One region of the Nonomuraea sp. CA-141351 genome, then DNA from elsewhere that is predicted to be linked to it. Evidence: riboswitches for the same ligand, from Rfam matches in the RefSeq annotation. Region 1 holds a riboswitch; each other region holds the start of a gene.

Region 1 (5,643 bases):
ACCGTGGAGGGGGACGTGGCGGCGATCATCGTGACGCCGTTCAAGCACGACTCGTTCGAGGACCAGGAGCTGGTGGAGCCCGCGTTCGCGCGCGGCGCCCGCGCCCTGGCCGACCGGCTCGGGGCGGCACTGGTGATCGACGACGTGCGGGCGGGGTTCCGGATCGACCTGCGCGGCTCCTGGGAGCCCTATGGGGTACGCCCTGACCTGACGGCCTGGTCGAAGGCCATGGCCAACGGCCACCCGATCGCGGCCGTCACCGGCACGGACGCGCTGCGCGGACCGGCGCAGACGCTGTACTCCACGGGCTCGTTCTGGTTCTCGGCGGTCGCCATGGCGGCGGCCAAGGCGACCATCGAGACCCTGCGCGACACGGACGGCATCGGGGCCATGGAGCGGGCGGGCACGCAGCTGCGTGAGGGGCTGCACGCGCAGGCCAAGTCCCACGGGTTCGTGGTGAACCAGACGGGGCCGGTGACGATCCCCTGGCTCAGCTTCGACGGGGACGCCGACCTCTCGGTCGCGATGTACTGGAGCGACGCCTGCCTGCGGCACGGGGTCTACCTGCACCCGTGGCACAACTGGTTCATGTCGGCCGCGCACACGGAGGCGGACGTGGCGAAGGCTCTGGAGGGCACGGATCAGGCGTTCGCGGAGACCCGTGCCCACTTCGGCTGATCCCGTTGGCAGCACACGCCACGAGTGACCCACCGCCCCTCCCCCAAAAGGACCTTCACCCAAGTGCGACGGGAGGGCCGGAAAGGGGGCCGGTGGCGGTGAGCTTGGTGATCTCGTCCACGATGGACGGCCAGAGCGGGCGCGGCAGGTCGTGGCCCATGCCCGCGTAGGTCACCAGGCGGGCACCGGGGACGGCCGCGGCCGTGGCGTGGCCTGCGGCGACAGGGATGAGCTGGTCGGCCTCGCCGTGCAGCACCAGCGTGGGCACCTGTAGGCCCGTGAGCAGCGCCGTACGGTCGCCCGAGGCCATGATCGCGGCGAGCTGCCGGGCCGTGCCGTCGGGGTCGAAGCAGCGGTCGAACGCCAGCCCGGCCAGCTCGGTGATCCTCTCAGGGTCCAGCGCGTATCCGGGCGAGCCGAGGACCGACCAGGTCCGCACCGCCTGGGCCATGACGGATCCGCGGTCGGGGGCGGGCCTGGCCAGGAGGACGGCGAGCGCGGCCTCCGTCGGCGGGGCCACCGAGGGTCCGGGCGTGGACATGATCGAGGTCAGGGTCAGCACCCGGTCCGGGTGGCGGATGGCCAGGGCCTGGGCGATCATGCCGCCCATCGAGGCGCCGACCACGTGCGCGGCGGGCCAGCCGAGGGCGTCCATGAGCCCCGCCGCGTCATCGGCCAGGTCGTCCAGCAGATACGGCGAGGGCGCCCCCAGCGCGGGAGCGCCCTTGTCGTGGAAGTGGGTGGAGAGGCCCGCGTCGCGGTTGTCGAACCGTACGACGTGATGTCCCTGTCCCGCCAGCAGCTCGCAGAGCCCTTCGTCCCAGTGGATCAGCTGGGCGCCGAGTCCCATGATGAGGAGCAGGGGACGGCCCTCGTGCGAACCGAAACTCTCGTAGGCGATTTCGATGCCGTTCGCGGCTACACGGGTGGTCACGAGGACCAGAATGACATTCTGGTAGTGACCCGTAAAGTCAGATCTTGATGAGGTTGCGGATGCGCTCGCTGGTGAGCGCCACGCTGCCGCCCGCCACGGCCACGGCGCCGGCCACGATGGCGGCTGTGCTCTTCGAGAGCGGTGCGGGCACGGCCTCGCTGGCGGCCGCGGGAGGCTCGGCCGGGTTGTCGTCCTGCTCGGCCCAGGCGCCGGTCGAGAACGGAACCGGGTAGTTCTTCTTGCCTGGACCCTGGCCCCACTTGGTGATGACGTAGTCGACCTTGATGTGGCCCTCGCCGCCGTTGCCGTCGACGCCCAGTGTGTCGGAGTTGAACGTGCCGCCGGTGAGCTCCGCGAACGTCTTGGCATCCAGGTCCAGCATGACCCCGTTGTTGGAGGGCACGCCCGGGCCGCGGTCGCCGACGAAGAAGGGCAGCTTCTTGCCCTCGTAGACCACATAGCCCTCGGTCATGAGCGGCCAGCTCGGACTGGCGGCCAGGCCCTTCTGCATGGGCTTGCCGCTGGCGGGCAGGCCGGTGTCACCGGCGCGGCCGGAGGAGTCGTCCCAGAAGTATGAAGCGGTGGTCGAGCCCTTGAGCAGGACCTTCTCGTCAGTGCTCGAGTCGGCGTGAGCCGCGGTGCCGGCGCAGGTCAGCGCGCACACGGTAGAGCTGGTGAGCAGAGCGAGGGAACGCAGGCCAAAACGTGCAGACATGAAAATTAAGTCCTTCGCGACGGGGGCAGGGAGGTTGCGCTCGCTCCAAAAGGGCGCAGCAGGGCAAAGCACCTGACTTGGGGGGAGCTACGCGGAGCGCGAAACGAACCTGAGGAAGGGACCGCTCAGGAGGCGGCGGCTATCACGCTGTCTGGGAGTTCGACGCGGTCGTCCAAGTCGTTCATATGTCCTCTCCATCTCGCCTACCGGGTTAGCTGGCGGGTTCGGACGTGGAGATGCCCTACCGACGTGTGGTCGGATTCACCCCATTTGCAGTGGGTCCCCGGTTCCCGAGCGATCGGGATTCGGCGCCAGCCGGCTGTTCCTCCTCTGTGAGGTCCACGCCACCGGCTGTGAATTGGGCAACACTCTAACCACGCATTCCGGACATACGCAAACACTTCGTCATGAAACGGGCAGAAGATCTACCTTCCCGTACAAAGAAAAAAGGGGGTACGGCACTGCCGTACCCCCTGAAAAATCCAGCCTCAGCCGCCGCTCTTGCGCCTGAACGATCTTTTACTCGCAGCCGGACCGTGCGCCCCGTGGATCTTCGATGGGTCGCCGCCCTTGCCACCCGCGCCCGAGTCCGCGTGCAGGTTGCGCTTACGCTCCAGCGCCTCGCGGAACTTGCGCTTCATCTCGTCCTCGGGAGTTTCGCTGACTTCCGGCTCCGGTGTATCCGCCATGAGGACCTCCAAGGTGTTGGGGACAACTCACAGCTTCGCATGGCCCCGCTTACGACGCGAAACCGGCTTCGACCCTGCCTTGCGAGACCGCCGGCGCGTCCAGCCGCCTGCCCGGCATCGCCACCAACGCCACCAGGGCGATCAGCGCTCCCACCACCCCCAGCGACGGGATGACCACGGCCGCAGCGGAGGCGTGCGCGGCGGCCAGGCCGTGCGCGGGCGCGTCCGCGGCGACGGTGGAGCCGTAGAGGGTGCCGCCCACGGCCAGCGCGACGGAGCCGCCGATCTGGCGGAAGAAGGCCAGGTTCGCCGAGGCGGTGCCGATGTACTGCGGCTCGACCGACTGCTGCGCGGCCACGGTCAGGCCGGACAACATGGGCCCCATGCCCAGCCCGATCAGCAGCATCCAGCCCGCCAGCAGCACCCCGTCGGTGTGCGCGGTCAGGTTGAGGCAGAGCAGGGTGCCCGCGACCAGCAGGAACGGGGACACGACCAGCCACGGCTTGTAGACCCTGGTCCTGGACATGAGCGTCCCCATGAGAGCGCTGCCCACGACCATCGCCAGCGTCATCGGATAGATCCTCAGCCCCGATTCGGTGGCGCTGACGCCCAGGGACTCCTGGAAGTAACGCGGCAGGAACACGACCCCCGCGTACATGCAGAACGCCGTGAAGAACGACGTGACGTTGACGAACGTGTAGGTACGGTTGCCGAACAGGTGCATGGGCATGATCGGGCTGGCCACCCGCCTCTCGATCAGCACGAACACCGCGAGCAGCGCGAGCGCGAGCACGATCGGCCCGGCCACGGCGACGTCGGCCCAGGTATGCCCGTCCAGGCCCTTCTCCGTCAGCCCCAGCAGCAGCGCGCTGATCGCCACGGTGAATACCGCGATGCCCGCGTAGTCGGGACGCCCGCCTCCGGTGCCCGGCCGGTTCGGCAGGCGCAGCACGACGATCGCGATCAGCACGATGCCGAGCGGCACGTTCACATAGAAGGACCACCGCCAGCTCGCGTGGTCGGTGAACAACCCGCCGAGGAACGGCCCCGCCAGGTACGTCAGCCCCATCACGCCGCCGAGCGCGCCCTGCACGCGGGCGCCGCTCCTGCCGTCCGGCGGGAACATCTCCATCACCAGCGCCATCGACAGCGGCAACAGCGCGCCCGCGCCGAGCCCCTGGAGCGCGCGGAACGCGATGAGCTGCGTCATGTCCTGCGCCGCCCCGCACAACGCCGAGCCCGCCACGAACACCACCATCCCGATCAGCAGCAGCGGCTTCCTGCCGTGCTGGTCGGACAGCCGGCCGTAGAGCGGCACGGTCACCGTGGAGGTGAGCAGGTACGCCGTCACGACCCAGACGTAGAGGGTGGCGCCTCCCAGCTCGCTCGTGATGCGCGGTAAGGCCGTGCCGACGATCGTCTGGTCGAGCATCGCCAGGAACATCCCGCCGAGCACGGCGAGCAGGACAATCCCGTTGCCACGGGTCTTCATGTCAGTAGTCACATGTGAGAACTTATATGTAAGTTCTGACATGTCAAGTCTTCGTTATGCTGAAGGGCATGTCCCTACGGATCGCGCTGCTCGGACTGCTCGAGGCGATCGGCCCGGCGAGCGGTTATGACCTTGCCAAGAAGTTCGAGCACTCGCTCAACCATGTCTGGCAGGCCGGGCACACGCAGATCTATCCCGAGCTGGTGAAGATGGCCGCCGACGGGCTGGTGGCGGTCGAGTCGGAGGGCGCGAGGGGGCGCAAGATCTACACGATCACCCCTGAGGGCACGCGTGAGCTGCACACGTGGCTGGTCGAGCACCAGCCCGCCGTGACCGTACGCAGCGAGACCGCGCTCCAGGCGTTCCTGCTGCCGCTGCTCGACACGGACGAGGCGATCGCGGTGGTGGAGCGGATCAGGACCGGTTTCGAGGAGCGGCTCGCGGTGCTGCAGTGCCACCCCAAGGACGGGGTCGGCGCGTACGCGGCGAAGCTCGGCCTGAGCCACGTCCGCGCCGGTCTGGCGTGGGCCGAGGAGACGCTGGCCGACCTCAGGCGCTGACCCGACGCGGTTCATAGGTAAAGGGGAACCGTTCAGTTCCTGGTGTTGGGTTGGAGTGGCTCAGGAAATACACCCGGCATGACGGTCAAGCCCCCGGTCCTGCCATGAGCCTCCTGGGCCGTGACCTGGCGCTGGATCTGGGAGGCGCGAGCACACGAATCTACGCCAGGGGCAAGGGCATCGTGCTCGACGAGCCCTCGGCGGTCATGCTCGACGAGCGCACCGGCAAGGTCATCGCGTACGGCGCGGACGCGACCGACGGCGAGACGTACCGGCCGGTCAGCGGCGGCCTGCCGGCCGACGGCGAGCTGACCTGGCGCATGGTCAGGCATTTCCTGAGCAAGGTGCACCGGCGTCCGTTCGCCAGGCCACGCCTGGTCATGGCGCTGCCCGACACCTCCACCCCGATCGAGCGGACGGCACTGAGCGACGTGGCGTTCGAGGCGGACGCCCGGCGGATCGTGCTCGTCCCGCACTCGCTCGCGGCGGCGCTCGGCGCCGGACTGCCGGTCGACGACGTCGCCGGGAACATGGTGATCGACATCGGGCGCGACTCGGCCAGGATCGCCGTGCTC
Region 2 (5,643 bases), 2.6 Mb from region 1:
CCCCGACGGCTCCGGTGTGGTTCGCCACGAGCATCACGTTCCGCCCGTCGTGAGTCGTCATGGTCACCGGCCCCTGGTCGCGGTCGAACCCCTGACTGGGGGTCCTTTCGCCGAGGTTCTCCAGTTTCAGGTAGACCACCTTGCGGCTTTGCACCGTGTAGCCCGGCGGGTGTTCGATCCGGACCACCACGCCGACTTCGGGCCGCCCACTCCCTACGCCCACGAGCAGGGGCGGAGCGAACCCGTCCTGCTCCATGTCCTCCCAGACATCGCTCAGTTCGGCGGTCCCCAACTGCTCGCCGGTGGCGACGTCCCACACGTACAGCTCGTAGGGGCTCAGAGAGGCGAGTACGGTCCGCTCGCCCAGCTTCGCCACCGCGAGGTCGAGTATCCCGTCCCTCTCCTCCGCACGCAGCTCTCGCACGAGCTCGCCGGTGGCCGGGTCCAGCAGGTCGACGCGCCCGTCCTCGTCTTCGGCCGGGATGCCGCGGTTGTCGAAGCCGATCGCCACGGCGAGCAGCATCCGCCCGCCCTCGGCCTCGACGAAGGCCATGGCTGTCGGGTGGCCTCCGGTCGTGTCACGGGTGAACCCGCTCGCTCCGGTGAGCGGGTCCCAGGTACGGATCGTGCCGTCGTGGTCGCCGCCGGCCAGCACCGGGCGGCCGTCCACCACGCCGAACGCCAGGGCACGGACACTCGCCGTATGGCCCTCCAGGTCCGGCCCTGACTGGTCGAACGCGTCGCGAAGCCGTACCACGTGGTCCTCGCCGCCACTGGCCACGAACGTGCGGCCCTCGAACTCGCCCATCGCCACCGCCCAGACCGGGCCGTCGTGCCGGGCCGTGCACACGTGGAAGGCCGTGGGCCGCTCGCCGGTTTCCCATGCCAGAGTCCATGTCCCCGGATCTACCGCATCGAATGCTGTCAGGGCTTCCGGTTCCTCGGCAGCGGCGGTCGCGCGCAGGTGCTCGAGCCGTTCGGGGCCGGGTAGAGCGAGAAGCCGCGGGAGCGCCCGGCGATAGGCCCGCAGCAGGGCCGGTGGGCACGATCCGCCGAGCGCGCCGCGCAGGAACGCCGGACCGGCCTCGTTCAATAAGGTGAGATCGAGCGTCATCGACTCGCGTCCCGATTACCCGTGGAATGATGCCAAGTCACAATAGCAACGTACGGGTGATTCGCCCCCGTATGTTGACAATCGTAGGTCTTCGCATCGCCTGAGCGGGGCCTGGAAGAGGCGGCCCTCAAACTTTACCGAGCCCGAAAACCCTTACAGGCACGGCACTTCAGCGCTATTCAGCGGCTGATATGCGGAAATCACATTTTGCCCTACTTGCACTATCTATGGGTAGATGTCTATCTTTTGCCTAATCAAGGCATAGATGGGACGACTTTCGCCGCATCGTTGCCGCTTCGTTGACCAGACCGTGCGCTGCCCTCAGAACTCTCCGGGGACAGCGTTCGGCCGCCGAATCCGCGCCCAGCGGAGCCGGGGACCCACCTCTTGGGGTGAATCGGACGCCAGCCCAGGCTGCGCTCGTAGGGCACTTCCAGGCCCGAACCCGTCAGCTAACCCGGTAGGCGGCATGGAAGCAAGGAGTCAATGCCGTCATGCCCAAGCCTCGGCTTGCCACAGTCGCCCACGCCCTCAAGCATCACTTCGATCCCCTCACCCAGCGCCTCAGCTTCGTCGTCGCCGGTGCGATCCTCGCCGGGACCGCCGCCGTCGCCAGCGTGGCCGGCATGGCGCTCGCATCCTCCACGGAGAACGGCCCGGAACACGCGGCTCAGCACGAGACCGGATCTCTCACCTACGGCCTGGACATCTCCAACTACGAGCCCCAGTACGACTGGAACGCCAGCACGGCCAAGTTCGGCATCATCAAGGCCACGGAAGGCACGAGCTACCGCGACGCCTCCTTCGCCAGGCACTGGCTCCAGCTGGGCAAGAAGGGGATCGTGCGCGGGGCCTACCACTACGGCCACCCCGGCAACGACCCCGTCGCGGAGGCCGAGCACTTCCTGTCCGTGGTGAACTCCCAGCCCGCCAAGCCCGGCGACCTGCTGGTCCTTGACCTGGAGACCACGGACGGCAAGTCCGTCACCGAGGTCAACGCCTGGGCCAAGACGTGGCTGTCGTACGTGAAGGACAAGACCGGGATCACCCCGATGTTCTACAGCGGCTGGAACTTCGCCAACACCTACGGCAGGGGCCTGGCCGAGTACCCACTGTGGGTCGCCCACTACAGCAAGGCCAAGGGAGCGATCACCCCACCCGCCGACTGGAAGTCCTGGACCATCCACCAGTACACCGAAACCCCCATCGACCAGAACGTCTCCGCACTGACCGCCGACCAACTGCGCAGCCTGGGCCGCCGCGCCGCCTGAGCAAGCAAGGCGCGAACGGCCGGCGCCCGCGTCCGTCCACGCCTACCTGTGGCTGCGTCACCTCATGTGTTCGGCCATGACCCGCCGCATGTCGGAGGCGGCCCGCAGGGTGCCCCGGACGGTGCCGGTGACCTTGGAACGGCCCGCTCGACGCAGGTAGTCCACCTCCACCTCCGCGATCCGCCAGCCGGAGGCGGCCGCGCGCAGCACCATTTCGAGCGGGTAGCCGAACCGGCGGTCGTTCAGCCCGAGCGCCAGCAGCCGGGACCGTCCGGCGGCCCGCATGGGCCCGAGGTCGTGCAGCGGCGCCCCGGTGCGGCGACGCAGGCCGCGGGCGATGACGGCGTTGCCGAGCCGGGCGTGCCAGGGCCAGGCGCCTGCCTCGCACGGCCGGCGGGCGCCGAGCACCAGGTCGGCGTGGCCGCCTATGACGGGTTCTGCGACTCTCGGGAGCTGGCGGGGGTCGAGGGAGGCGTCGGCGTCCATGAAGCAGACCACCTCCGCGCTCGCGGCCAGCAGCCCCGCATGGCAGGCGGCACCGAAGCCGCGGCGCGGCTCGTGCACCACACGGGCGCCGAGGTCGCGGGCGACCTCGGCGGAGCGGTCGGTGGAACCGTTGTCGACCACCAGGGCACGGTAGCCCTCGGGCATGCGACCGAGCACCCAGCCGAGCGCGGCCTCCTCGTTCAGGCAGGGCAGGATCACCTCGACGGTCATGACCACGCGAACTCCTTCATGCCCGCCTCGAACCCGATCTCGGCGTGGAAGCCGAGCTCGCGGCCTGCCCGCTCGGGAGAGGCGACGATGTGGCGGACGTCCCCGAGCCGGTAGCCGCCGGTGATCCGCGGGGCCGGCCCGCCCCGCTCGGCGGCCAGTGCGGCGGCCATCTCGCCGACGGTGTGCGGGGTGCCGCTGGCGATGTTGTAGGCGCGCGGCTCGCCGGGATGCGCGGGCGCGAGGGCGGCCGCCAGGTTCGCCCGGGCGACGTCGCGTACGTGCACGAAGTCGCGGAGCTGGCCGCCGTCTTCGAAGACCTTCGGCGGCCGTCCCGCCTCCAGCTCGGAACGGAAGATCGCGGCGACTCCGGCGTAGGGGGTGTCGCGGGGCATACGCGGGCCGTAGACGTTGTGGTACCGGAGTGCGACGACGCTGCCGCCGGTCTCCCTTGCCCAGTTGGCGGCCAGGTGCTCCTGGGCGAGCTTGCTGGTGGCGTAGGCGTTGCGCGGATCGAGCGGCGCGTCCTCGGCGATGGTGACGCAGCGGACCGGTATGCCGCAGTCAGGGCAGGCCGGGTCGAACCGGCCCCGCTCCAGGTCCCGTCTCGTGCGCGGGCCCGGGCGCACCCGGCCGTGCCCGGGGCACTCGTAGGAGCCCTCGCCGTAGACCACCATCGAGGAGGCCAGCACCAGCCGCTCGACCCGATGGCGCGCCATGGCCGCCAGCAGCACGGCCGTGCCGTACATGTTGATCGAGGCGTAGTCCGGCAGGTCGGAGACGTCCACGCCGAGACCGACCTTGGCGGCCTGGTGCACCACGAGGTCCACGCCCGGCAGCAGCCGATCCAGCACCGCAACGTCGCGCACGTCGGCACCGGTGCGCAGGTCGAGGCCGACGACCTCGTGCCCCTCGGCCTCGAGTGCCTCGACCACGTGACCACCGATGAATCCGGCCGAGCCGGTGACCATCACTCTCACCTGGCCGACGTTAGCCCCGCCTCGCGGCCGGTCTGTAGCGACGTTCGCACTTCGTAAGGGTTCTTATGGAGTGCGAACGTCTGGCTCTCCAGCGGCCACGAACCGCCTCCGGGATGTGAGGCTGCCGCCGTGAAGCTCATCGTCGTGCTCGTGGGCCTGGCCTTCGTTCTGGTGCGGACGGTGGCCGGGGCGCCCGGTCTGGGCTGGTACCTGCTCGCCTGGGCGCTGTTCGCCGTGGCGGTGTGGCTGGCGCGGCAGGCGCCGGACAGGCGGCTGGCCGTGCTGGTCGTCGTCGGCGGCATCGTGATGGTCACGACCGGGCTGTCGGCGCCGCCGAGCAGCAGCACCGACTCCTTCCGGTACGCCTGGGACGGCCGGGTCCAGGCCGCCGGCATCTCCCCGTACGACCATCCGCCGGCCGACCCGGCGCTCGCCGGGCTGCGCGACGCCTGGCTCTTCCCCTCCGGGTGCGAGGCCCGCGGCCTGTGGCCGCTCCCGGACGGAGGGTGCACCAGGATCAACCGCCCCACCGTGCCCACCATCTACCCGCCGGTCGCCCAGGGCTACTTCCTCCTGGTTCACTGGCTCTCGCCGGACGGCTCCCGGCACAAGGTCCTGCAGCTCGGCGGCTGGGTGATGGCCGTCGTCGCGTTGCTCGCACTGTGCAGGTGGAACGTCAGGACGGCCACCTACTGGGCGTGGTGCCCCGCCGTCCCCATCGAGGCCGTGAACAACGCGCACGTCGACATGCTCGCCGTGCTGCTGGTCGTGCTCGCCATGCGCGCCGCACGCGCCCGCGGGGCGCTGCTCGGCGCGGCCGTGGCGGCCAAGTTACTGCCCGCCGCGACGCTGCCCGGCGCGCTGTCGGGAGTCCTGGCGAACGGGGTGGACTGGCGGCGCCTCCTCAAGATCCTTGTGCCCGCCACCCTGGTCGTGGCGCTCGCCTACCTGCCCTACGCGCTGGTCTCACAGGCGTCCGTCGTGGGTTACCTGCCGGGCTACCTGCAGGAGGAGCGCTACGAGAGCCCTGCCGACGGCAACCGCTACGCCCTCGTACGGCTGGTGATGCCGGACTCCTGGGCGCCCTGGGCCGTGATCGTGCTGCTCGTCCTGGTCGCTCTCTACGTCCTGCGGTACGGCGAGCCCGAACGCCCGTGGCACGGCGCGCTCATCGTCAGCGGGTCGCTGCTGCTGCTCTTCACGCCGGGCTACTCCTGGTACGCGCTGCTGGTCGTCGCACTGGCCGCGATGGACGGCCGGTGGGAGTGGCTGGGGGTGGCCCTGGCGGGCGGGGTCGCCTATGTCGCGGGCCCGATGGCGCGCGACAGCCCCGCGACCGTTTTCTACGCCGCGGCGGCGCTGGCCGTGCTGGTCGGCTGGGCCGTACGCCGGCGATCCAACACAGGACCGGCAGCCCTTGGATCCTCCCGCTCGACCACGGCCTCAACTTAGCCCTCGACCTGGGCAGGATCACGTACGTCGCACTCGTCTGTCTCCGTCTCGTAAGGACCACGCATGTCGCCAAGTTGTACGGCGCAAATAATGATCATCGCCAAGGAACCTG
Region 3 (5,643 bases), 220 kb from region 1:
CGTTGTTGACCTTGGCGGGGGCGGTGGGTGGCTGGCCCTTGGCGAGGGCGACGGCCAGCTCGGCGGACTTCTCCGCCTCGGCCCTGATGTCCAGATATATGGTCATGTACTGCTCGCCCGTGAGGATGCGCTGCACGGCGGCCAGCTCGGCGTCCTGCCCGGTGATCGGCGGGAGCTGCTTGTAACCCGCGCGCTTCATGGCCGCGATCGCGCCGCCCGCCATGCCGTCGTTCGCGGACAGCACGCCCGTGATGTTGTCCTTGCCGAGCGCCGTGATCGCCTGCTCCATCTGCTGCTGCGCCTTGTCGGGACTCCAGTCCGGCGTGTCGAACTCCCTGCCGACCTTCACCTTCCCGTCCAGCACGCTCTTGGCGCCCTTCTTGTAGTCGGCAGAGCTGGGGTCGGTCGGCGAGCCGTGGATCATCACGATCTCGCCCTTCGCCGTCGTCCCCCTGGCGTTCATGGCGTCGAGCAGCGCCTGCCCCTGCATCTCGCCGACCCGTACGTTGTTGAACGAGACGTAGTACGCGTAGTCGATGCCCGAGATGAGCCGGTCGTAGGCGATGACCGGGACCTTCTTCTGCTTGGCCTGGTTCACCAGCGGGGCCACCGCGTTGGCGTCCACGGCGTCGAGCACGAGGACGTCGGCCTGCTGGGTGAGCGCGGCCTCGACCTGTTGCTGCTGCTTGGGCGCGTCCTGCTCGGCGTTGCTGTAGAGGATCTTGCAGTCGGGACAGAGCGACTTGACCTTCGCCTCGAACAGCGGGCGGTCGAACGCCTCGTACCGGGTGGTCTTGGACTCGGGCAGGAACAGCGCGATCGTCTTGCCGCCCTGGCTCCGCGTGGTCGTCGTGGTGGTGGTGCCGGTGGAGTTTCCGCAGGCGGCGGCCAGCAGGACCGCCGCGACAGGAATTGATCGCCATGCTCGGTGCATCGCACTTCGTCCTTCCGAATGTGCCGCCCCTGTGCTTGGTAAGAAAGGTAATTTACTATCAGCCGCGTTGGCTAGATTTCTTTTGAGGAGGTTGGACGATGCGGGGTGACCTGGGTAATCCGCGCCTGCTGCGGGTGCTTAACGAGCGCCGCCTGCTCGACCACCTCCAGGAGCACGGCCCCGCCTCCCGCGCCGACCTCGCCAAGATCACCGGCCTGTCGAAGCCCACGGTCTCCGCCGCCCTGGCCGGGCTGGAGCAGGACGGGCTCGTCCACCTCGTCGGAGAGGTCTCCGGTCGTCCAGGACCTGTCACGTCCCTGTACGACGTGAACGCCGCCGCCACCCACGTCGCCGGCATCGACATCGGGCGCGACTGGATCAGGGTCGCTGTCGCCGACCTGCGCGGGGCGTTCGCCGGCAGGACGGACGGCCGCAACACCGCCAGGACCTCCGCCGAGCTCGCCCTCCTGGTCGGCGAGCTGTGCCGGGCCGCCGCGCGGGAGGCCGACGTCGACTGGCCCGCCATCGCCTGCGCCGTGGTCGGATCGCCCGGCGTGTACGACCCCGCGCTCGGCCGCCTGGAGTTCGCCCCCAACCTGCCCGGCTCCGACCTGGCCGAACGCCTGCGAGCCACGCTCGAGGTGGACCTCGTCATCGAGAACGACATCAACCTGGCCACCGTCGGCGAGCACGTGCACGGGGAGGGGCGCGGTAAGTCCGACTTCGCGCTCGTGTCCATCGGGACCGGCGTCGGCATGGGCATCGTGGTCAACGGCGAGCTGTACGTCGGCGCCCGCGGGGCGGCCGGCGAGGTCTCCTACGTGCCGGCCGCCGAAGAGCCCGCGCCGTCGTCCGACCACGCCCTGTCCCACGGCGCCACGGAGGCGGTCACCGCCGCTCCGGGCGTGGTCCGCGCGGCCCGCGCCGCCGGTCTGACCCTGGACACGGCCAAGGAGGTCTTCGCCGCGGCCGCCTCCGGCGACGCCGTGGCCCGCTCGGTGGTGGAGGCCGAGGGCCGCCGCATCGGGGGGCTGCTGGTGGCGGTCGCGGCGGTGCTGGACCCCGAGGTGATCGTGCTCAGCGGCGGCGTGGGGCGCAACCTGGACCTCCTGGGCGCGGCCATCGAGACCCGGATCGCGGAGCTCGGGCCGCTGCGGCCCGCGGTGGTGGCCAGCACGCTGGGGGACAGCGGCGTCCTGCTGGGCGCGGTCGCCCACGCCCGGACCCGCGCCTGGGACCTCATCTTCGACGCCCGCCTGCCCTGACCTCGGCCTTGGCGCGGCGCGTCTTCCGGTGTCCCCCGGCGTGCGGGAGCGCTTCCTACAGGGTGGCCTTGAGCATGGCGGGCGCGGGGGCGTTGCGCTGCTCTTTGAGCTTGGCCCAGAGCCGCACGCCCTTGGGGTCGGGGCGGACGGCACCCACGAAGGAGTCCCTGCGCCAGCTGGACAGGCGCTCCTCCTTGACCACGTCACCCGTGTGCGGCGCGTGGACCATGTAGCCGGGCCGGGAGATCATCCCTACGTGCCCGAGGCCTTCGAAGAAGACCAGATCGCCGGGTTTGAGGTCATTCCAGGCGATCTTCCTGCCGAATGCGTTGTACTGGTCCGCCGCGACGCGGGGCAGCTCGATCCCCGCGTGCTCGTACGCCCTGAGCATGAGCCCGGAGCAGTCGTACCCGCTCTTGCTGGCGCCGCCCCACACGTACGGTATGCCGCGCTGCTTCATGGCGAACTTGAGGGCGATCTTCCAGGCGGGTTTGGGAGTTTGCTGCGCCCGGATTTGTTTGACCTGGGCGGCGGTCAGAGTGGTGGGGTCGGTCGGGGTGGTGGAGCCGTCGTTGGTCGCGGCCTGGGCTGGGGTGGCCAAGATGAGCCCGGCGGCGCCCGCCGCCAGGGCTATGGCAATGCGAGACAGGGGTCTGTCCTTCCATGCGGCCGGCCGGGTTAGCTGACGGGCTCGGGCCTGGAAGTAGCCCTACGGCATGGGGGTGCCGATTCGCCCCAGGGGGAAAGTGGGTCCCCGGCTCCACGCAACCGCTGCGTGGATTAGGCTCGTCGGACTCTAACGAAACGGTCAAAGAACCGCAATAAGGACAAATTGGGCGTCCGAGGTTTGAGATGAAGTGTTCGTCAGTCGAGACGACGCGGTAAGGTACGGCCCATGGAGTCGCGTAACATCCGTCTGGCAGTCATCCCCGGCGATGGCATCGGCACCGAGGTCGTGACCGAGGGCCTCAAGGTCCTGGAGGCCGTGGGCACGAAGATCGAGCCCACTCACTATGACCTTGGCGCCGCCCGCTATCACCGCACCGGCGAGACCCTGCCCGACTCGGTGATGGAGGAACTGCGCGGCTACGACGCGATCCTACTCGGCGCCGTGGGCGACCCCAGCGTCCCGCCGGGCATCCTCGAGCGCGACCTGCTGCTCAAGCTGCGCTTCGAGTTCGACCACTACGTCAACCTGCGCCCGGTCAAGCTGTTCCCCGGCGTGGAGACCCCGCTGGCCGACACGTCCGCGGAAGACATCGACATGATCGTCGTCCGTGAGGGCACCGAGGGCCTCTACGCGGGCACCGGCGGCGCCATGCGGCGCGGCACGCCGCACGAGATCGCCACCCAGGAGTCGCTCAACACCGCCTACGGTGTCGAGCGCGTCGTGCGCTACGCGTTCGAGAAGGCCAGGTCGCGTCCCCGCAAGAAGCTGACGCTCGTCCACAAGACCAACGTGCTCACCTACGCGGGCGACCTGTGGCAGCGCACGGTCAACCGTGTGGCGGAGGAGTTCCCCGAGGTCACGACCGACTACTGCCACATCGACGCGGCCTCGATGTTCTTCGTGAGCCAGCCCCAGAGGTTCGACGTGGTCGTCACCGACAACCTGTTCGGCGACATCATCACCGACCTCGGCGCGGCCATCGCCGGCGGCATCGGCCTGGCGGCCAGCGGCAACATCAACCCTGAGCGCAACGCGCCCAGCATGTTCGAGCCGGTGCACGGCAGCGCGCCCGACATCGCCGGCCAGGGCAAGGCCGACCCGACCGCGACCATCCTGTCCGTCGCCATGCTCCTCGACCACCTCGGGCTGCACGCCGAGGCGGCCAAGGTCGAGCAGGCGGTGGCCGACGACATCCTCGAGCGGCTGACCGGCTGGGCCGGCCGCACCACCCACGAGATCGGTGACGACATCACCGCGCGAGTATCCGGCTAGGACCGCCTAGCCCCGCAAGCGCCTGGTGGTCCGCAGAGGACCGCCGGGCGCTTTTTCGCGTCCAAACGGCCTAACCACCCCATTGGCCGCTTGCCATCCCATATAGCGAGACAATAAGAAGTACGGTGCTGCCCCCCGGGGAGCAGTGCCGCCCACCACCGCCTATCCGCAGATTCTGTAGATTTGGGCAGATTTCGCAGAGAGAAGGACCTCCGTCATGACCATCGCTCAGAAGCTCAGCTTCGACGTGCAGCTATCCGACCACGCTCGCACCGCGGCCGAGCGGGAGCAGGTACTGGCGACCCCCGGCTTCGGGCAGATCTTCACGGATCACATGATCTCGATCGACTACACCGAGGGGCGGGGCTGGCACGACGCCAGGCTCATGCCGTACGGCCCACTCTCGCTCGACCCGGCCACCTCGGTCTTCCACTACGCGCAGGAGCTGTTCGAGGGGCTCAAGGCGTATCGCCAGGCCAACGGCTCGATCGTCACGTTCCGCCCGTACGCGAACGCCGCCCGCTTCAACCAGTCGGCCGTCCGGATGGCCATGCCGGAGCTGCCCGAGGAGACGTTCGTGGAGTCGCTCGAGCTCCTCGTGGAGACAGACAAGGACTGGGTGCCCACGACCGAGGGCCACAGCCTCTACCTGCGCCCGTTCATGATCGCGACCCAGGCTGGGCTGGGCGTCAACTACCCGTCGAAGACGTACAAGTACATGGTCATCGCCTCCCCGGCGGCCTCGTACTTCACGGGTGGCGTCAAGCCCGTCTCGGTGTGGCTGTCCACCGAGTACACGCGTGCCGCCCCCGGCGGCACGGGCTTCGCCAAGTGCGGCGGGAACTACGCGGCCGCCTTCGTGGCGCAGCGGCAGGCGGTGGAGAACGGCTGCGACCAGGTGGTGTGGCTGGACGCCCACGAGCACAAGTACGTCGAGGAGATGGGCGGGATGAACCTGTTCTTCGTCTTCGGCGACAAGCTCGTCACCCCCGCCCTGACTGGCACCCTGCTGCCCGGCATCACCAGGGACTCGATCCTGGCGCTGGCCGGTGACCTGGGCCTGGAGGCCGAGGAGCGCCTCATCTCGATCGACGAGTGGCAGGCCGGGTCCGAGTCCGGGGAGCTCACCGAGGTGTTCGCGTGCGGGACGGCGGCCGTGGTGACGCCGGTGGGCTCGGTGAAGGGCGCCGACCGCTCCTGGACGATCGGGGACGGCACGTCCGGTCCCGTGACGATGCGCGTGCGTGAGGAACTCGTGGGCATCCAGTACGGCGCCCGCCCCGACACGCACAACTGGATCCACAAGATCGCCTAACCTGACGTGGCCGGGTCTCCCGGGCCCGGCCACTCAGGCGTCGATGTTGGCCATGTAGGCCTCGTTCCCCTGCTCACCCGCCACCGCGCCCGGCGGGACGAGCTCCTCGAGCCGGGTCAGCACCTCCTTGTCGGGCCGCACGTCGGCGGCCGCGGCGTTGGCCCGCACGTTCTCGGCCTTCCGCGTG

The links. A riboswitch is a leader RNA that binds a small molecule or an ion and turns the genes downstream of it on or off. The one in region 1 is predicted to bind cyclic di-AMP.
Region 2: linked by a shared signal. The riboswitch ahead of ACQPWU_RS01910 (glycoside hydrolase family 25 protein) and the one ahead of ACQPWU_RS49490 (hypothetical protein) in region 1 are both predicted to bind cyclic di-AMP.
Region 3: linked by a shared signal. The riboswitch ahead of ACQPWU_RS50595 (C40 family peptidase) and the one ahead of ACQPWU_RS49490 (hypothetical protein) in region 1 are both predicted to bind cyclic di-AMP.

The regions. Positions count from the first base shown of each region.
Region 1 is NZ_CP191982.1:10,552,558-10,558,200, forward strand. It holds gene ACQPWU_RS49480 (aminotransferase class III-fold pyridoxal phosphate-dependent enzyme) at 1-678, shown strand, start outside; gene ACQPWU_RS49485 (alpha/beta fold hydrolase) at 734-1,612, opposite strand; gene ACQPWU_RS49490 (hypothetical protein) at 1,650-2,327, opposite strand; cyclic di-AMP (ydaO/yuaA leader) riboswitch at 2,513-2,648, opposite strand; gene ACQPWU_RS49495 (DUF5302 domain-containing protein) at 2,816-3,016, opposite strand; gene ACQPWU_RS49500 (MDR family MFS transporter) at 3,066-4,520, opposite strand; gene ACQPWU_RS49505 (PadR family transcriptional regulator) at 4,577-5,068, shown strand; gene ACQPWU_RS49510 (rod shape-determining protein) at 5,173-5,643, shown strand, end outside.
Region 2 is NZ_CP191982.1:370,562-376,204, reverse strand. It holds gene ACQPWU_RS01915 (WD40 repeat domain-containing protein) at 1-1,114, opposite strand, end outside; cyclic di-AMP (ydaO/yuaA leader) riboswitch at 1,454-1,596, shown strand; gene ACQPWU_RS01910 (glycoside hydrolase family 25 protein) at 1,609-2,385, shown strand; gene ACQPWU_RS01905 (glycosyltransferase family 2 protein) at 2,443-3,102, opposite strand; gene ACQPWU_RS01900 (NAD-dependent epimerase/dehydratase family protein) at 3,099-4,070, opposite strand; gene ACQPWU_RS01895 (glycosyltransferase 87 family protein) at 4,209-5,531, shown strand; gene ACQPWU_RS01890 (TIGR04282 family arsenosugar biosynthesis glycosyltransferase) at 5,622-5,643, shown strand, end outside.
Region 3 is NZ_CP191982.1:10,768,980-10,774,622, reverse strand. It holds gene ACQPWU_RS50605 (sugar ABC transporter substrate-binding protein) at 1-934, opposite strand, end outside; gene ACQPWU_RS50600 (ROK family transcriptional regulator) at 1,033-2,199, shown strand; gene ACQPWU_RS50595 (C40 family peptidase) at 2,255-2,800, opposite strand; cyclic di-AMP (ydaO/yuaA leader) riboswitch at 2,852-2,996, opposite strand; gene ACQPWU_RS50590 (3-isopropylmalate dehydrogenase) at 3,095-4,141, shown strand; gene ACQPWU_RS50585 (branched-chain amino acid aminotransferase) at 4,359-5,456, shown strand; gene ACQPWU_RS50580 (aldo/keto reductase) at 5,490-5,643, opposite strand, start outside.